Regions from separate parts of the Streptomyces sp. NPDC006872 genome, predicted to be linked through region 4. Evidence: riboswitches for the same ligand, from Rfam matches in the RefSeq annotation. Region 4 holds a riboswitch; each other region holds the start of a gene.
What was found. Region 4 has a riboswitch for cobalamin ahead of ABZ725_RS36245 (cobalamin biosynthesis protein). Riboswitches for the same ligand answer to the same signal wherever they lie in the genome.
Positions count from the first base shown of each region.

Region 1: another riboswitch for cobalamin. It lies ahead of ABZ725_RS24830 (ABC transporter substrate-binding protein); the one in region 4 lies ahead of ABZ725_RS36245 (cobalamin biosynthesis protein).
Region 2: another riboswitch for cobalamin. It lies ahead of metE (5-methyltetrahydropteroyltriglutamate--homocysteine S-methyltransferase); the one in region 4 lies ahead of ABZ725_RS36245 (cobalamin biosynthesis protein).
Region 3: another riboswitch for cobalamin. It lies ahead of ABZ725_RS32405 (CbtB-domain containing protein); the one in region 4 lies ahead of ABZ725_RS36245 (cobalamin biosynthesis protein).

Region 1 covers NZ_JBEYIL010000008.1:257,313-261,515, forward strand. The annotation lists gene ABZ725_RS24820 (CoA transferase) at 67-1,230, shown strand; gene ABZ725_RS24825 (citryl-CoA lyase) at 1,227-2,090, shown strand; cobalamin riboswitch at 2,151-2,356, shown strand; gene ABZ725_RS24830 (ABC transporter substrate-binding protein) at 2,398-3,435, shown strand; gene ABZ725_RS24835 (iron chelate uptake ABC transporter family permease subunit) at 3,432-4,203, shown strand, end outside.
Region 2 covers NZ_JBEYIL010000002.1:778,670-782,872, reverse strand. The annotation lists gene ABZ725_RS08490 (amidohydrolase family protein) at 1-1,049, shown strand, start outside; gene ABZ725_RS08485 (hypothetical protein) at 1,080-1,310, opposite strand; gene ABZ725_RS08480 (hypothetical protein) at 1,419-2,021, shown strand; cobalamin riboswitch at 2,153-2,383, shown strand; gene metE (5-methyltetrahydropteroyltriglutamate--homocysteine S-methyltransferase) at 2,550-4,203, shown strand, end outside.
Region 3 covers NZ_JBEYIL010000012.1:134,430-138,632, forward strand. The annotation lists gene ABZ725_RS32390 (ferredoxin) at 32-406, shown strand; gene ABZ725_RS32395 (histidine phosphatase family protein) at 454-1,017, opposite strand; gene ABZ725_RS32400 (hypothetical protein) at 1,014-1,430, opposite strand; cobalamin riboswitch at 1,499-1,656, shown strand; gene ABZ725_RS32405 (CbtB-domain containing protein) at 1,692-1,913, shown strand; gene ABZ725_RS32410 (CbtA family protein) at 1,939-2,700, shown strand; gene ABZ725_RS32415 (acyl-CoA dehydrogenase family protein) at 2,874-4,052, shown strand; gene ABZ725_RS32420 (SGNH/GDSL hydrolase family protein) at 4,141-4,203, opposite strand, start outside.
Region 4 covers NZ_JBEYIL010000015.1:67,839-72,041, reverse strand. The annotation lists gene ABZ725_RS36250 (cobyric acid synthase) at 1-1,074, opposite strand, end outside; gene ABZ725_RS36245 (cobalamin biosynthesis protein) at 1,071-2,036, opposite strand; cobalamin riboswitch at 2,135-2,270, opposite strand; gene ABZ725_RS36240 (hypothetical protein) at 2,438-2,659, opposite strand; gene ABZ725_RS36235 (inorganic phosphate transporter) at 2,694-3,902, opposite strand; gene ABZ725_RS36230 (lysozyme) at 4,056-4,203, opposite strand, start outside.

The sequences.
Region 1 (4,203 bases), on a different contig from region 4:
ACGGACCAAGGAACCACACTGGCGGACATTGGTCCGCCTGCCGGACACGGTGAAAGGTGTCGCTCGATGACCGTCACAGCCGGCGCCCTCGACGGGCTGCTGATCGCCGACTTCTCCCGCATCCTGGCCGGGCCGTACGCCACCATGCTGCTCGGGGACCTGGGGGCCGAGGTGATCAAGGTGGAATCGCCGTCCGGCGATGACACGCGCACCTGGATGCCGCCGGTCCGGGACGGGGTGTCGACCTACTACCTGGGCGTCAACCGCAACAAGCGCTCCCTCGCCCTGGACCTCAGGAACGCCGAGGATCTGCGACTGGCCCAGGAACTGGTCTCGCGTGCGGACATCATGATCGAGAACTTCAAGCCGGGCGGTCTGGCCCGGTTCGGTCTGGACTACGCGACGGTCCGCACGGACAACCCCGGGCTGATCTACACCTCGATCAGCGGGTTCGGCACGGCCGGCGGGGCGTCCCTGCCCGGCTACGACCTGCTGGTGCAGGCGGCGTCCGGGCTCATGAGCCTGACCGGGGACGCGGACGGTCCGCCGTACCGGGCGGGGATCTCGGTGTTCGACGTCATGACCGGCATGCACGCCGCCATCGGGATCCTGGCCGCGCTCAACCACCGCAACGCGACCGGGGCCGGACAGCACGTCGAGGTCAACCTCCTCTCCTCCGCGCTGTCGGGCCTGGTGAACCACACCTCGGCCCACGTGGCCGGCGGTGTCGTCCCGCACCGGATGGGCAACGCGCATCCCAGCCTGTTCCCCTACGAACCGCTGCCCACGGCCGACAAGGACCTCATCGTCATCGCGGGCAACGACGGCCAGTTCTGCAGACTCTGCGTCGAACTGGGCCTGGACGAGCTGGTCGAGGACCCTCGGTTCGCCGGCAACGAGGCCCGGACCCGCAACCGCGAGCAACTGCGTCCGCTCCTGGTCGCCAAGCTCGAACAGCGCCCGGCGGACGAATGGTTCAGGAGACTGTCCGCGGCGGGTGTGCCCTGCGGACCGATCAACCACGTGGACGCAGGTGTCGCGCTCGCGGCGGACCTGGGGCTCGACCCGGTGGTCGCCCTGGGCAGCGGGCCGGACTCCGTGCCGATGATCCGCAATCCGATCACCTTCAGCGGCACCCCGCCCCGGCACGATCTTCCGCCGCCCGCCCTCGACCAGCACGGAGAAGAGCTACGGGCCTGGCTCGCGGCGGACAAGGAAACAGATCGATGACCGCCGGACAGCCCCGACCCGACTCCCAGCGTCGGCCTCAACCCCAGCCCCGGTACCCGACCGGTCTCGGGACCTCGGACGCCGCCACCATCAGCCTCCTCGGGCAGAACCTGGCGGAAGACCTGATGGGCCAGGTCGGCTTCGGCGAACTCGCGTTCTGGCTCACCGCCCGGCGCCGCCCCACCGCGGGCGAGGTGCGGCTCTTCGAGACGGTGCTGGTCGCGCTGGCCGACCACGGCTTCACACCCACCGCGATCGCCGCACGCATGACCCTGTTCTCCGCGCCGGAGTCCGTGCAAGGAGCCCTCGCCGCCGGGCTGCTCGGCGGCGGCTCCCGCTTCCTGGGCGTCACCGAGGACACCGGCCGCTTCCTCGCCGAGGTGCTCGCCGAGGCGAGCGCGGCGGACTCGGCAGGCTCGGCAGGCAAGCCCCTTCCCGCCACCGACGCGGGCTGGGATGCGCTGGCACGAGAGGCGCTGACGGAACGCAAGGCGGCGAAACAGCTCGTGCCCGGCCTCGGCCACCCGGTGCACAAGGAGGGCGACCCACGGACGCCGGTGATCGTCCGCATCGCGCGTGAGGAAGGGGTCTACGGCCCTCACCTCGCCCTGTTCGAGGCCGTCGGGCGGGTGGCGCCGGACGTCCTCGGTCGCGCGCTGCCCCTCAACGGCGCCGGAGTGTGCGGAGCGGCGCTCGCCGATCTCGGGCTCCCCGTCGAGCTGCTGCGCGGCTTCGCGCTGCTCGCCCGGACGGCCGGACTGCTCGGGCATCTCGCCGAGGAACTGCGCCGGCCCATCGCCCCCGACATCTACCGCTCGGTCGACCGCAACGCCCACTACGACCCTGACGAAGCGCCGTAGGACCGACCGGGGGACATCGGGGGCATCGGGGGCACGTGGGGCGAGCAGGCAATGCCATGGTAATTTTCGAACGCCAGTCGTATTCGTATACGCGGTAGTACGCGTGCACGGGTCAGGGAATCCGGTGGGAGTCCGGAACTGACGCGCAGCGGTGAGGGTGACGGGCGGGGCGGCAACCACTGGACGACGGCCATGGCCGGGTCTGGGAAGGTGCCCCGCCGGGGTGATCCCGAGTCCGAAGACCTGCTGGCAGCCGACCGTCCGAACGGGCCCCGCGCATGGGCCTCGACGCCTAGGAAGCCGCTTCGTGCATCTGTCACGTCCCGCCCGCTGTTCCGTCCTGCTCCTGTCCGGGGCACTGCTGCTGTCCGCCTGTGGTTCGGGCTCGTCGTCCGAGGGGGCTTCGGGCGCCGGCGCGTCCGCGAAGGCCGTCACGCTGGACAACTGCGGGCAGAAGGTGACCGTCGGGGCCCCTCCGGAGCGGGCCGTCTCGCTGAACCAGGGCACCACCGAGATCATGCTCTCGCTCGGCCTGGCCGACCGCATGGTGGGCACCGCCACCTGGACCGACCCGGTCATGAAGGGGCTGGAGAAGGCCGACGCGAAGGTGCCGCGACTCGCCGACAACCAGCCGTCGTTCGAGAAGGTGCTGGACGTCGAGCCGGACTTCGTCGCCTCCTCCTTCGCCTCCACGCTGAGCAAGGGCGGAGTGGCCCCCCGCGAGAAGTTCGAGGAGCTGGGGGTGCCGACGTACCTCTCGCCCGCCGACTGCGAGGGCAAGGACAACAGCGGCGGCGGCGACGGCTCGCGGACCGAGCCGCTCGCCATGGACACCGTGTACCGCGAAGTGCGCGAACTGGCGCGGATCTTCGGGGTGGCGGAGCGCGGCGAGAAGCTGGTCACGCAGCTCGAGGGCCGGGTGGCCGAGGCCACGTCCGGCATCGACGCCGGGGACGCCACCGTCCTGTACTGGTTCGCGAACCAGGAGTCCCCCTATCTGGCGGGCTGTTGCGGGGCGCCGGGCATCGTCACGAACGCGCTCGGCGCGAAGAACGTCTTCGACGACAGCACACAGGAATGGCCGCAGGTGAACTGGGAGACGGTCGCCGACCGCAACCCCGACGTGCTCGTCATCGGCGACCTCACCCGTAAGTCGCAGACGGCCGAGACCGCCGCGCGGAAGATCGCGTTCCTGGAGTCCAACCCGGCGACGAAGAACATGGACGCGGTGCGGAAGAAGCGCTACGTACTGCTCAGCGGGCAGGCCATGAACCCCACGATCCGCACCGTCGAAGGCGTGGAGAAGGTCGCCGCGGCGCTGCGCGCGTACGGGCTCGCCGGATGACCACCGCCCTGCGGTCGCCCGGGGTCCGACGGCTGCGGGCAGCCGCCGGGGCGCTGCGGGGCCTGGCCGGCCCGGTCGCCGGACTCGCGGTGCTGGCCGTGTCCGTCGCCGTGGCCATCACCATCGGGCCCGCGGACATCGGCGTCGGCGACGTCTGGTCCACGGTCGCCTCCCACCTGGGCTGGGGCGCCTCGGACCTGTCCCCCATCCGGGACGGCATCGTCTGGAACCTGCGGCTGCCGCGCACCCTCCTCGCCGCGGTGTGCGGTGCCGGGCTCGCCGTGTGCGGGGCGGTGCTGCAGTCGCTGCTGCGCAACCCGCTGGCCGACCCCTTCGTCCTGGGGGTCTCCTCCGGCGCGTCGACCGGGGCCGTCGTCGTGGTCGTCCTCGGGGTCGGCGGGAGCGTCGTGTCCGTGTCGGGGGGCGCGTTCGCGGGCGCGCTCGGCTCGTTCGCGCTGGTGCTGCTGCTCAGCCACACGCTCGGCGGGACGACGGACCGGGTGGTGCTGTCCGGTGTGGCCGCGATGCAGTTGTTCTCGGCCGTGACCTCGTTCGTCGTACTGACGGCGGCCGACGCGGAGACCACCCGGGGCGTGCTGTTCTGGCTGCTCGGGTCGCTCAGCGGCGCCGGCTGGACCGAGGTGTGGCTCTGCCTGGCCGTGCTGGCGCTCGCCCTGACGGTGTGCCTCGGGTACGCGCGCACCCTGGACGCCTTCGCCTTCGGCCAGGACGCGGCGGCCACACTCGGGGTCGCGGTGGTCCGGACCC
Region 2 (4,203 bases), on a different contig from region 4:
TGAACACCGCACCCCGCCGGATCGACGTCCACCAGCACGTCATCCCGTCCTTCTACCGCGACGTCCTCGCCAAGGCCGGCATCGCCGAAGCGGGCGGCCGCGCCCTGCCCGACTGGAGCCCCGAGGCGGCCCTGGAGCTGATGGACCTGCTGCGGGCCGAGACGGCGATCCTCTCCGTCTCCACCCCGGGCGCCGGCTTCCTCACCCACCCCGGCGAGGCCGCCGGTCTGGCCCGACGGCTCAACGACCACTCGGCGTCCGTCGCCGCCGAACACCCCGACCGCTTCGGGTGGTTCGCCACACTGCCCATGCCCGACATCCACGCGTCGGCGCAGGAGGCGGAGCGGGCCCTCACCGAACTCGGGGCGGACGGGGTCACCCTGCTCGCCAACAACCAGGGCGTCTACCTGGGCGCCGAGGGCCAGGACTCACTGTGGCGAGTGCTCGACGAGCACGGCGCCGTCGTCTTCGTCCACCCCGCCGAACTCCCCGCACCCGCCGTCGACGGAATCCCCCCGTTCGCCGCCGACTTCCTCCTCGACACCACCCGCGCCGCCTACCTCCTCGTCCGCAACGGCATCCCGCGCCGCTACCCGAACATCCGCTTCGTCCTCAGCCACGCCGGCGGCTTCGTCCCCTACGCCTCCCACCGCATGGCCGTCGCCATCGCCGCCGACACCGGACGCAGCCCTCTCGACACCCTGGACGACCTGCGCGGCTTCTACTACGACACCGCCCTCTCCGCCAGCCCCGCCGCCCTGCCCACCCTGCTCGCCTTCACCCGCCCCGGACACGTCCTGTTCGGCAGCGACTGGCCCTTCGCCCCCGCCCCCGCCTCCCAGTACTTCGCCAACGGACTGGACAGCGGCGTGGACCCCCGCACCCTCGCAGCCGTCAACCGCACCAACGCCGAAGCCCTCTTCCCCCGCCTGGCCACGAACCCGCCCAGGCGGGCATCTGCCCGGCCGCTCCCGGTGCGGCTGCGCCAGTCCGCCCAACGGGCCGGCGCCCGCCTCTTCTACAAGCTCATCCAGCCCGGAACCAACTGAGAGCCGGACCGGCACCCGCGGAACGCCGTTCTAGCGGCCGCGGTTCAGCAGGAGCCCGACTGCCGGGCGGCAGGGGCGGCCCAGATCGGCGCATCGCCTCTCGAAGTCGGGCGGGAGCCGGCCGCGTCCGAGCAGTCCGGGGTGGGCGGGGAACGCTGTGACGGCGGCCAGGACGAACAGCAGGGACGCCCAGGGCGTGTGGAGCTGGACTGTCGTCTGCTGTCCGTTGTGGATGTTGCGGAAGCTCTGACGTACCGTCAACTACTGGTGTGTCGTGGCCACTTTACTGACCGGGTAGGGCAATTGGCGGCAACCGGTGGTCTACTGAGGTACATGCCCCTTATGGACGATGAGCGGGAAGCTCTCATCATGGGTGCGGTCATCGCGGGAGGCGGGTCGGCGATCCTCCTCGTCGGCGGGCTCATCTGGGGATTCCCGTGGCAGGTGATCCTGCTCGTTGTGGCTTTCACGGTCGTGCTCGGGGTCGCGCTCTCCGCCATGACGTTGGCCGAGGTACGGCGTGACGCGGAGCGGCAGGCGCGCAGCCGCGCGATGCTGGCCGCGTGGGCGGGCCGCAACGGAGGACGTTGCGAGATCGACTTGGCCGCGCTCACCGCCGACGGGGAGGAGTGGAAGCTGCCGGCGAGCCCGCTCTTCCGCGGCGAAGTGCTGGCCGTGGTGCACCGGGACGGTGTCGAAGTGGGCATCGCCTGCTTGATCGTCGACGAAGGCCTCGAGGGGGGAAACAGCTGGTACACGGCGATCCTGGTCCGTCTCGCCGAGGAGCGGCCGCCGGCCCGACTGCGCCGCCGGGAGATACACCGACTGGATCTGCCGCAGGGCGTGGAATCGGTGGAGATCGGTCGCCAGGAGCTGTGCGTGCGGTACGCGGGCTGGCCTGATGCGTCACCGGTGCTGGACACGCGGGTCGACGCAGCCGTCCGCCTGGCGGCGAGCCTGCAGGGGGCGTGACAGGGCTCCAGCCTCGGGGAGGCGCGGGGGGGCGCTTCCCTCCCCCGGGCCGTTCCACACACGTCCGCCATGTGGCTCACCCCACCATCCGAATGCCGGACACCATGGGCCGCATCCCTGAAGGCCGCCGTACGGTGGCTGGTGCAGCTGGTTCGCCCCGTCCGCCAGGCGGGATGCGTCGCAAGAGGGAACCCGGTGGGAATCCGGGACTGCCCCGCAGCGGTGAGCGGGAACGACCGCCGTCATACGCACTGGGTCCACGAAGGGCCTGGGAAGCGACGGCCAGTAGGTGTCTCGTACGACTTCGTACGACCAAGACGTGCCCGCGAGTCCGAAGACCTGCCAACTGCCCGCACACGAACCACTCGTGCGCGGACATCCCGGTGACCTCGTGGGCGGGTCGGCGTACATACCGGACGGACGACTGCGCCGTACCCTGCGCAGTCGGTCGCCGTCCGGTTCGTCACCCCTTCGCGCTCGCGTCCCGTCGCCGGGATCTCAGGGATTCGTCTCGCGAAGGAGATCTCCGTGACCACCAAGCCCGCAGCCGCGGCAGCACGGGCCACCGTGTACGGCTACCCCCGCCAGGGCCCGAACCGGGAACTGAAGAAGGCCATCGAGGGCTACTGGAAGGGCCGCATCACCGCCGACGCCCTCCGGACCGCCGCCGCCGAACTGCGTGCCGGCAACTGGCGGCAGATCGCCGAGGCCGGCATCCACGAGGTGCCCACCGGTGACTTCTCGTACTACGACCACGTCCTGGACACCACCGTCATGGTCGGCGCGATCCCCGACCGCCACCGGGCGGCCGTCGAAGCGGACGCCCTGGACGGCTACTTCGCCATGGCGCGCGGTACCCAGGACGTCGCGCCGCTGGAGATGACCAAGTGGTTCGACACCAACTACCACTACCTCGTCCCCGAGTTGGGCCCGGACACGGTCTTCACGACCGACTCCACCAAGCAGGTCGCCGAGTTGGGCGAGGCCCTGGCCCTCGGACTCACCGCCCGTCCCGTCCTGGTCGGCCCGGTCACCTATCTGCTGCTGGCCAAGCCCGCCCCCGGCGTGCCGGCGGACTTCGACCCGCTGACCCTGCTGGACCGTCTGCTCCCGGTGTACGCCGAGGTCCTCGCCGACCTGCGGGCGGCGGGCGCGGAGTGGGTGCAGTTGGACGAGCCCGCCCTCGTCCAGGACCGCACCCCGGCCGAGCTGAACGCCGCCGCCCGCGCCTACCGCGACCTCGGGGCCCTCACCGACCGGCCCAAACTGCTGATCGCCTCCTACTTCGACCGGCTGGGCGAGGCCCTGCCGGTCCTGGCCAAGGCGCCCGTCGACGGGCTCGCCCTGGACTTCACCGACACCGCCGCAGCCAATCTCGACGCGCTGGCAGCCGTGGGCGGGCTGCCGGGCAAGCGTCTGATCGCCGGTGTCGTCAACGGCCGCAACATCTGGATCAACGACCTGTCGAAATCCCTCGCCCTGCTCGGCACCCTGCTCGGCCTGGCCGACCGGGTCGACGTGGCCGCCTCCTGCTCCCTGCTGCACGTCCCCCTCGACACGGCCTCCGAACGGGACGTCGACCCGCAGATCCTGCGCTGGCTCGCCTTCGCCCGGCAGAAGACCGCCGAGATCGTCACCCTCGCCAAGGGGCTGACCCACGGCACCGGTTCCCTCTCGGCGGAACTGACCGCGAACCGGTCCGACCTGGCCTCCCGGATGAACTCCCCCGTCACCCGCGACCCTGCCGTCCGGGCCCGCGCCGAGGCCGTCACCGATGCCGACGCCCGCCGCTCCCAGCCCTACGCCGAACGGGCCGCGGCCCAGCGCACCCACCTCGGCCTGCCGCTCCTGCCGACCACCACCATCGGCTCCTTCCCGCAGACCGGCGAACTGCGCACCGCCCGCGCGGACTTGCGGGCCGGCCGGATCGACACGGCCGGCTACGAGGAGCGGATCAGGGCCGAGATCCAGGAGGTGATCGCCTTCCAGGAGAAGACCGGCCTGGACGTCCTGGTGCACGGCGAGGCCGAACGCAACGACATGGTCCAGTACTTCGCCGAACAGCTCACCGGCTACCTCGCCACCCGGCACGGCTGGGTGCAGTCCTACGGCACCCGTTACGTCCGCCCGCCGATCCTGGCCGGCGACGTCTCCCGCCCCGAGCCGATCACCGTGCGCTGGA
Region 3 (4,203 bases), on a different contig from region 4:
TGGCGCCGCCCTTCCCGGCTACCCGCCGGGGGTGACTTCGACGACATCCCAACAGGAACTCTTCCGATTCCTGGAGGACCGCTTCGCCTGCGCCCAGGCGTGCACCGAATGTGCGCGAGCCTGTGCGCTGCGGGCGAGCCACGTGGACCCGGACGGGACCGAACGAGACGAACTCGTGCGACGCAAGGGCATCATGTGCGCGGAGGTGTGCGACGCGACCTGCCGGGTGCTGTCCGAGGACAGCCGGATGGACGAGGCCGGCATCCGCGCCCAACTGGAGTGGTGCCGGACCGTCTGCCTGGAGTGCGCCCACGCCTTCGACAAGCACCCGGGAGCCGAGGAGGGCGCGGCCGCCTGCCGCGCCTGCGCCGCGACCTGCACGGACTTCATCGGCACGCTGGTCTGAGACCGCGCGCAGACGCCCTCACCGCAAACGCCCTCACCGCGGGCGCCTCACAGGGGGCGGCCCATCCGTACGTTCCAGCGCCCCGACCGGCCGCTGAGCTCCACGGCCGTCAGCGGCGGGACGTCGGTGCGCCAGAACGCCGACTCCGGCGCTCCCAGCGCCCGCACCACCGCGGCCCGGACGACCTCGGGCTCGGCGACGGCCACGGTCCGCCCCGGCTGCAGTGCGGCCGTGTCCAGCCAGGCGGCCACCCGTTCGCACACCGCCCGCACCGACTCCCCGCCGTGCGGCGCGGCCGCCGGGTCCGTGAGCCACGCGGCCAGCGCGTCCGGCTCCCGAGCCCCCACGTCCGCCAGTGCCTCGCCCCGCCAGCGGCCCGCGTCCAGCGCCGCCAGCCCGGGCGCGTCCACGGCGTCGAGGCCCAGTGCGGCGGCCGTCTCGCGGCAGCGCACGGTGGGGGACGTCCAGACGCGCTCGGCCGTCGGCAGCGTCCCGGCGGCCGCCCGGGCCTGCCGCAGCCCGACGTCGTCGAGCGGACCGCCGTCGTCGAACCGCGCCTCGCGCAGGGCGGCCGTGAGTGCGGGGGAGACCAGGACCAGCCTGCTCGTCATGCGAGGCCTTTCTCTCGTGCTCGGTACCCGGGCGGGCAGTCGCGGGCGTCGGTCGGCCGCGTCACGGATGTGACTGTGCGGGTCGTCGAGCAGTCGTACGGCCGAGGCCGAGGCCCCGAGGTCGAGGCCGTGGACAGCCGCTGGTCCGTCGCGGCCCGGTGCCCGACCTCCTCGCGAAGGCGCACGCCGTCCTCGTCGAACAGGCCGCTCTGGACGGCGAGTCGGTGCCACTGCTCGTCGGCCTCGTCGACCTCAACGGGTCGGTCCGCCGGTGCGGCGACCGTCGCGGAAGCCGCTGCCGAGGCGATCCGGTGCCGGGCGGCGCGGGTCGGCGGCACGTTCTCGACCTGCGGGTGCTCGGCGGTCTCCAGCCCGGTGCGTCCGAGCGGCGCCCTCGGTTCCTCACCCGTCATGGGAGGTCATCCTGCCGGACGGGCCGGCGGTCCCGCTCCCGTACCCCGTCCATGCGCCCTTGGCCGGAACTGCACTTTCGCGGTACGGTCCTCGACGAAATCGACATCGACGACGGACAAGCGGAAGCCGGTGGAAGCCCGGCACGGTCGCGCCACTGTGTGCCGGGCCCCCATCTCAGGTGCGGGCCGGGTGAGTCAGACCCGCACCGTCGTCCTGTGCACCACCGAGCCGGGACGCGAGTTCCCCCAGGAGGTCCTGCCATGGCGCAGTCCGCCGTCCAGCCGAGCGCTACCCCTACCGCCCTCCCCGAGAAGCTGCCGATCGGGGCGATCGTCCCGTGGGCGGTCTTCTTCGGCATCCTGATGCTGGTCCTGCTGTACTTCGTCGGCGCCGAACAGGGCGCCACGTCCGTGGTGTCCGGCGAGGGCGTCCACGAGTGGGTGCACGACGCCCGCCACCTGCTCGGCTTCCCCTGCCACTGACAGCGAAGAGGAAGCGCATCCGCTCATGAACTCCGCAACTGTCAGAAACCTCCTGGTCCGTGGCATGCTCGCGGGACTCGCCGCGGGCCTGGTGGCCCTCTTCGTCGCCTACTTCCTGGGCGAACCGCGCGTCGACGAGGCGATCGCCTTCGAGGAGGCGCACGCCCACGAGCACGGCGGCGAGGAACTCGTCAGCCGCACCCTGCAGTCCACCGCGGGCCTGTCCACCGGGGTCCTCGTCTACGGAGTCGCCTTCGGCGGCATCGCGGCCCTGGCGTACTGCTTCGCGCTCGGCCGGATCGGCCGCTTCGGGCCGCGCGCGAGCGCGCTGCTCCTGGCGGGCGCCGGGCTGGTCTCGGTGTACGTCGTCCCGTTCCTGAAGTACCCCGCCAACCCGCCGGCCGTCGGGGATCCCGACACGCTCAACCAGCGCACCACGCTGTACTTCCTGATGGTCGTGCTCAGTGTGCTGCTGGCGGTCGGCGCCGTCGTCCTGGGCAGGCGTCTCGCGCCGCGCCTGGGCAACTGGAACGCCACGCTGGCGGCGGGCGGGTTCTTCGTCCTCGTCGTGGGTCTGGCGTACGCCTTCCTGCCGTCGTTCAACGAGGCTCCGGCGGACTTCCCGGCCACCCTGCTGTGGCAGTACCGGCTTGCCGCCCTCGCCGTGCAGGCAGCCCTGTGGACCGCCTTCGGGCTGGTCTTCGGGGTGCTCGCGGAGCGCCTGCTGGCCCCCGAGGCCGCCAGGAAGCCGGCGGTGACGGCCCAGCCGACTCCGGTACCTCACTGATCACCGCACGGTCGAAGGGCCCCGGAGCGCTTCCGCTCCGGGGCCCTTCTGGCGTCGCGCTCCCCATTCCCAATTTCTGGAACACGTTCTACCGTGTGCGCCGTCAGGACCGTCCGGACACCGGCCTCGGGAAGCACCGTCCGGACACCGGCCTTGGGAAGCCAGGAGGCGCCGTGCACCTCGACCACACGCCCGAGCAGCTGCGGCTGCGCACCGAACTGCGCGCCTACTTCGCCGAGTTGGTGCCGGCCAACGCCTACGCCCGGCACATCGACCCGGTCGCCGCGAAACGCTTCTACCGCAAGACCATCCGCCGGCTCGGCGCGGACGGCTGGCTCGGCGTCGGCTGGCCGAAGGAGTACGGCGGCCGGGGCCTCACGCCCATCGAGCAGTTCGTCTTCTTCGACGAGGCCGCCCAGGCCGGCGTGCCGCTGCCGCTGATGGCGCTCAACACCGTGGGGCCGACGATCATGCGGTACGGCACGGACGAGCAGAAGGCGGACTTCCTGCCGAAGATCCTCGCCGGTGAGATCGACTTCGCCATCGGCTACAGCGAGCCCGACGCCGGCACCGACCTCGCCGCCCTCAAGACCCGTGCGGTACGCGACGGCGACGAGTACGTGGTCAACGGGCAGAAGATCTGGACGACCAACGGCGACACCGCGGACTGGGTCTGGCTCGCCGTGCGCACCGACCCCGAGGCCCCGCCGCACAAGGGCATCACCATGCTCCTGGTGCCGACCGCCGACCCCGGCTACTCCTGCACGGTCATCCGCACCCTCGCCTCGCACGACACCACCGCCAGCTACTACGAGAACGTCCGGGTCCCGGTCTCCCGGCGGGTCGGCCCCGAGAACCAGGGCTGGCGGCTGATCACCAACCAGCTCAACCACGAGCGCGTGACCCTCGCCGCGCACGGCACGATGGCCATCCGCGCCCTGCACGACGTGCAGCGCTGGGCGACGGAGACCAAGCTCGCCGACGGCCGCCGGGTCGTCGACCTGCCCTGGGTGCGCCGCCGGCTGGCCCAGACCCATGTGAAGCTCGACGCGCTCAAGCTGCTGAACTGGCAGATGGTCGGCGCCCTCCAGAACGGCACCCTCACCCCCCAGGACGCCTCCGCCGTCAAGGTCTACGGCTCCGAGGCCCGCCGGGACGCCTACGCCTGGCTGCTGGAGATCGTCGCGGCCCCCGGCGCACTCCAGGAGGGCTCCGCGGGCGCCGTGCTGCACGGCGAGCTCGAACGGGGCTACCGCTCCGCCGTGATCTTCACCTTCGGCGGCGGCAACAACGAGATCCAGCGGGAGATCATCTCGTGGATAGGGCTGGGGATGCCGCGGGTACGGCGTTAGCCTGCTTGTGACGAGGATTTACAGTTGGCTCCCTGCCGGTGACCCGCGGCTTATGTCCTGCTGGGGTGTCGTCAGTTCCTCATGGCGCTCAGGACGGCGGTGGCCATGCCTCGTTCACCGTGTTCGTTGGGTGGACGACGGCTGCCGGGCT
Region 4 (4,203 bases):
GCTCTCGACCTCGTCCTCGATGTGCTCGCCGAGGATCTGGAAGCCGCCGCAGACGCCGAGGATCGGCCGGTCCTCGGCGGCCCTGCGCATCAGGGCCTCGGCGAGGCCGCGTTCGCGCAGCCACTCCAGGGCCCGGACCGTGCCCCGGGTGCCGGGGACGACGACGAGGTCGGCGTCGGCGAGCTCCTCGGGCCGGTCCACGAACCGCACGACGACGCCCGGCTCGGCGGCCAGCGCGTCCACGTCGGTGAAGTTGGACATGAGGGGGACCGCGCAGACGGCGACCCGCAGCACGTCCTCGCCGACGGGCGGGGAGACGTTCGACTCCCGCACGGTCCCGCGCAGCGACACCCGAAGCCCGTCCTCCTCGTCGATCCCGAGCCCGTGCCGGAACGGCAGCACCCCGTAGGTCCGCCGCCCGGTGAGCCCGAGCAGCATGTCCAGGCCCGGCTCCAGAAGGCTCACATCCCCCCGGAACTTGTTGACGAGGAACCCGGCGACGAGTGCCTGATCCTCGGGGGAGAGGAGCGCGACGGTCCCGAAGAAGGACGCGAAGACCCCGCCACGATCGATGTCGCCGACGACGAGGACGGGAAGCCCGGCATTCCGGGCGATCCCCATGTTGACGATGTCGGTCCGCCGAAGATTGATCTCGGCGGGAGAACCGGCCCCCTCACAGATCACCGCGTCATACGTGCCCCGCAACTCGGCGAGACAGTCGAGAACGGTTCCCAGGAGTCTCTGCTGCCGTCCCCCGTGATAGCCGCGGGCGCTCATCTCCCCGACGGGCTTCCCGAGCAGCACGACCTGACTGCTCTGCTCGCCGCCCGGCTTCAGCAGCACGGGATTCATGAGCGCGGTCGGTTCGACCCGGCAGGCCTGGGCCTGCATGGCCTGCGCCCGCCCGATCTCGGCGCCTTCCTTCGTCACAAACGAATTCAGGGACATGTTCTGGGCCTTGAAGGGCGCGACCTTCACCCCCTGCCGCACCAGCCACCGGCAGATCCCGGCCGTGACGACACTCTTGCCGGCATCGGAGGTCGTGCCGGCGACCAGAAGACCGCCGCCCGTCATGAAGTACGCCCCTTCGCTTTCGCGTTCACCGTCGTGGCGAGAGCGCGCGCGGCGACGGTCACGCCGAGCGCGAGGAGGCCGACCCGGCGGGAGAGCCGCGCGGCACGTTCGATGTCCCGGGCGACGACGGGCCGCCCGGCCGCCGCGTTGAGCACGGGCCGGTGCTCGACCCGGCCGCCGTACGACAGGGTCCCGCCCAGCCGCACGCCGAGCGCCCCGGCGAACGACGCCTCGACGGGCCCGGCATTGGGACTGGGATGCCTGCCCGCGTCCGCCCGCCAGGCCCGAACGGCCCCGCGCGGATCGTCCCCGGCCACGGCGGCGAGCACAGCGGTCAGCCGGGCCCCCGGCCACCCGGCCAGGTCGTCGAGCCGAGCGGAGGCCCACCCGAAGCGCAGGTATCTCGGAGACCGGTGCCCGACCATGGCGTCCAGGGTGTTGACGGCCCGGAACCCGACCAGCCCCGGCACCCCGCCGACGGCCCCCCACACCAGCGCCCCCACGACGGCGTCGGAGGTGTTCTCGGCGACGGACTCCACCACGGCCCGGGCGATCCCGTCCGCGTCCAGCGCCTGCGGATCCCGCCCGCACAGATGCGGCAGCCGCTCCCGCGCGGCGTCGACGTCACCCGCTTCGAGGGCCCGCCCGATGCCCCGCGCCTCGCGGACGAGGGAGGAGCCCCCGACGACGGCCCAGGTGGCGGCGGAGGTGAGGACGACGGAGACGGCGGCGGAGGACCGTCCGCCGCGCGAGGCGGCAGCCCCCAGCCCGACGGCGCTCCCGGCGCACACCAGGGTGTGCAGGGCGCCCCACCCCCGATGATCCCGCCACAACACCCGCTCCACGCCACCCGCGGCCCGCCCGAAGGCGGCGACCGGATGCCCTCGGCGGGGATCGCCGAGGAACAGATCGCCGAGGAGGCCGGCGGCGGCGCCGTACGCGAAGACGCGATCGGCACGCACGGGCTCAGCCGGCCGTGGGGTCGGGCAGCGAACCGGTGCGGTACCTCAACGGCCCAGCGAGCATAGCGATATGTCCTCACTCAGGGTGTCCGCGCCCTGGTTCGACTAGACCGGCGGGGAGAGTTCCTGGCTCCCGGGGGCTTACTACCCCGGTGACAGTGGCGGGACCGCGCCGGATTCGCACCGGCTTCCTCTCCTACCGCCGTTGATGGCTCCGGCAGTCCACCACGGGCCCGGAACGGCCGTCAACTTGCCGTTGACCTGCGCGGGGAGAGTGTGCAGAACCCCACACCGCCACTACGACGGCCGCCACTCGCACCCGGCTCGCGGAGGAAAAAACGGACCGCCCTGTGCGGCTCGTCGAAGAGCCGCACAGGGCGGTGAGTGCCGTTGGCCGAGCGTCAGGCCACGATCAACGAGATCCCGTAGGCCACCGCAGCCGCGCAGGCGACGAAGCACGCGTACGCGCCCGTCACCGCGAGGGTGGCCGAGCCGCCCTCCGCCGTTGCGCGTTCCTGCCGCGACAGGCCCATGACGCCCAGGGTGAACAGGGTCACCAGACCCACGGTGACCACGAGGCTGACGCCGAAGACGGAGCCCAGGGCCGCCCAGTCGATCTTCATGCTGCTTCTCTTCCTTCGTACCGGGTGCGCGGGCTCAGACGGCCGGGGCCGTGGGCTCGACGGCCGTGGCGGTGGCTGCGGGGGACGGGATGGTGGCCGTCAGGCTGTCGGTGACCGGCGCCGTCGGGATCGCCGCCGGCTCCTCCGTCCCGTTGACGTTGGAGGCGTCGATGACCTCGCGCCGCGAGATCTTCCAGATCGCCGCGCTGGAGGCCACCAGGAAGATCGCGACCACCGCGGTGCCCCAGTCGCCCAGGTCGGTCACGGACTCGGCCAGCGCGCCGACCAGGGCCGCCGCCGGCAGCGTCAGGCCCCACGCGACGAACATCCGTGTCGCCGTCGACCAGCGGACCACTCCGCCCTTGCGGCCGAGCCCCGCGCCCATCACCGCACCGGAGACCGAGTGGGTGGTGGAGAGGGAGAAGCCGAGGTGGGAGGAGGCCAGGATGACCGTGGCCGCGCTGGTCTGGGCGGCGAAGCCCTGCTGCGGCTGGAGGTCGGTCAGACCCTTGCCCATCGTGCGGATGATGCGCCAGCCGCCGAGGTAGGTGCCGAGCGCGATGGCGAGGCCCGCGGAGAGGATGACCCAGGTGGGCGGATCCGAGTCGGGGGCCACGGCGCCGCCGGCGACGAGGGCGAGGGTGATGATGCCCATCGTCTTCTGCGCGTCGTTCGTGCCGTGGGCGAGCGAGACCAGGCCGGCCGAGGCGATCTGGCCGGCGCGGTAGCCCTTCGCCGCGGCCTTGCCGTCGGCCTTCTTGCCGAGGGTGTAGGACAGGCGGGTCGCCAGCATCGCCGCGATGCCCGCGACGATCGGGGCCGCGATGGCCGGGATCAGGACCTTGGTGACCAGGGCGTCGCCGTGCACCGCGCCCATGCCGGCCGAGGCGATGGTGGCGCCGATCAGACCGCCCATGAGGGCGTGCGAGGAACTGGAGGGCAGGCCCACCAGCCAGGTCAGCAGGTTCCAGAGGATGGCGCCGACCAGTGCGGCGAAGATGACCTCGGGCCGGATGCCCGTCTCGTCGACGAGTCCCTTGGAGATCGTGTTGGCGACCTCCACGGAGAGGAACGCGCCGACGAGGTTGAGCACGGCGGACATGGCCACCGCGACCTTGGGTCTGAGCGCACCGGTCGAGATGGTCGTGGCCATCGCGTTGGCGGTGTCGTGGAAACCGTTCGTGAAATCGAACGCGAGTGCGGTTACCACCACAATCGCGAGGATCAGCGAGAAGCTTTCCATTTACCCAGGCAATCGTTCGAAGTAATCGGCCGGTTGAACGTAAGTAACCTGGGTGAACGGAAGGTGAACTGAAGGGGGCTTGACGGTGTCCATTGGGGCGGGAGCGGGGCTCTGTTTCTTCTCTGTGCCGCCGGCGGCACAGACGCCGCACGGCTAGTCCCCTTTTGCGAACCTCTGCAGCCCGTCGGCGGAGCCGTTGAAGAGATTCTGGTCACCCGGCAGGCTGCCGCTGTCGGCGTACTGCCAGAAGGTCCACGTCGACCATCCGGCCGGCAGAACGCCCGCGTCGGCGGACCGGTAA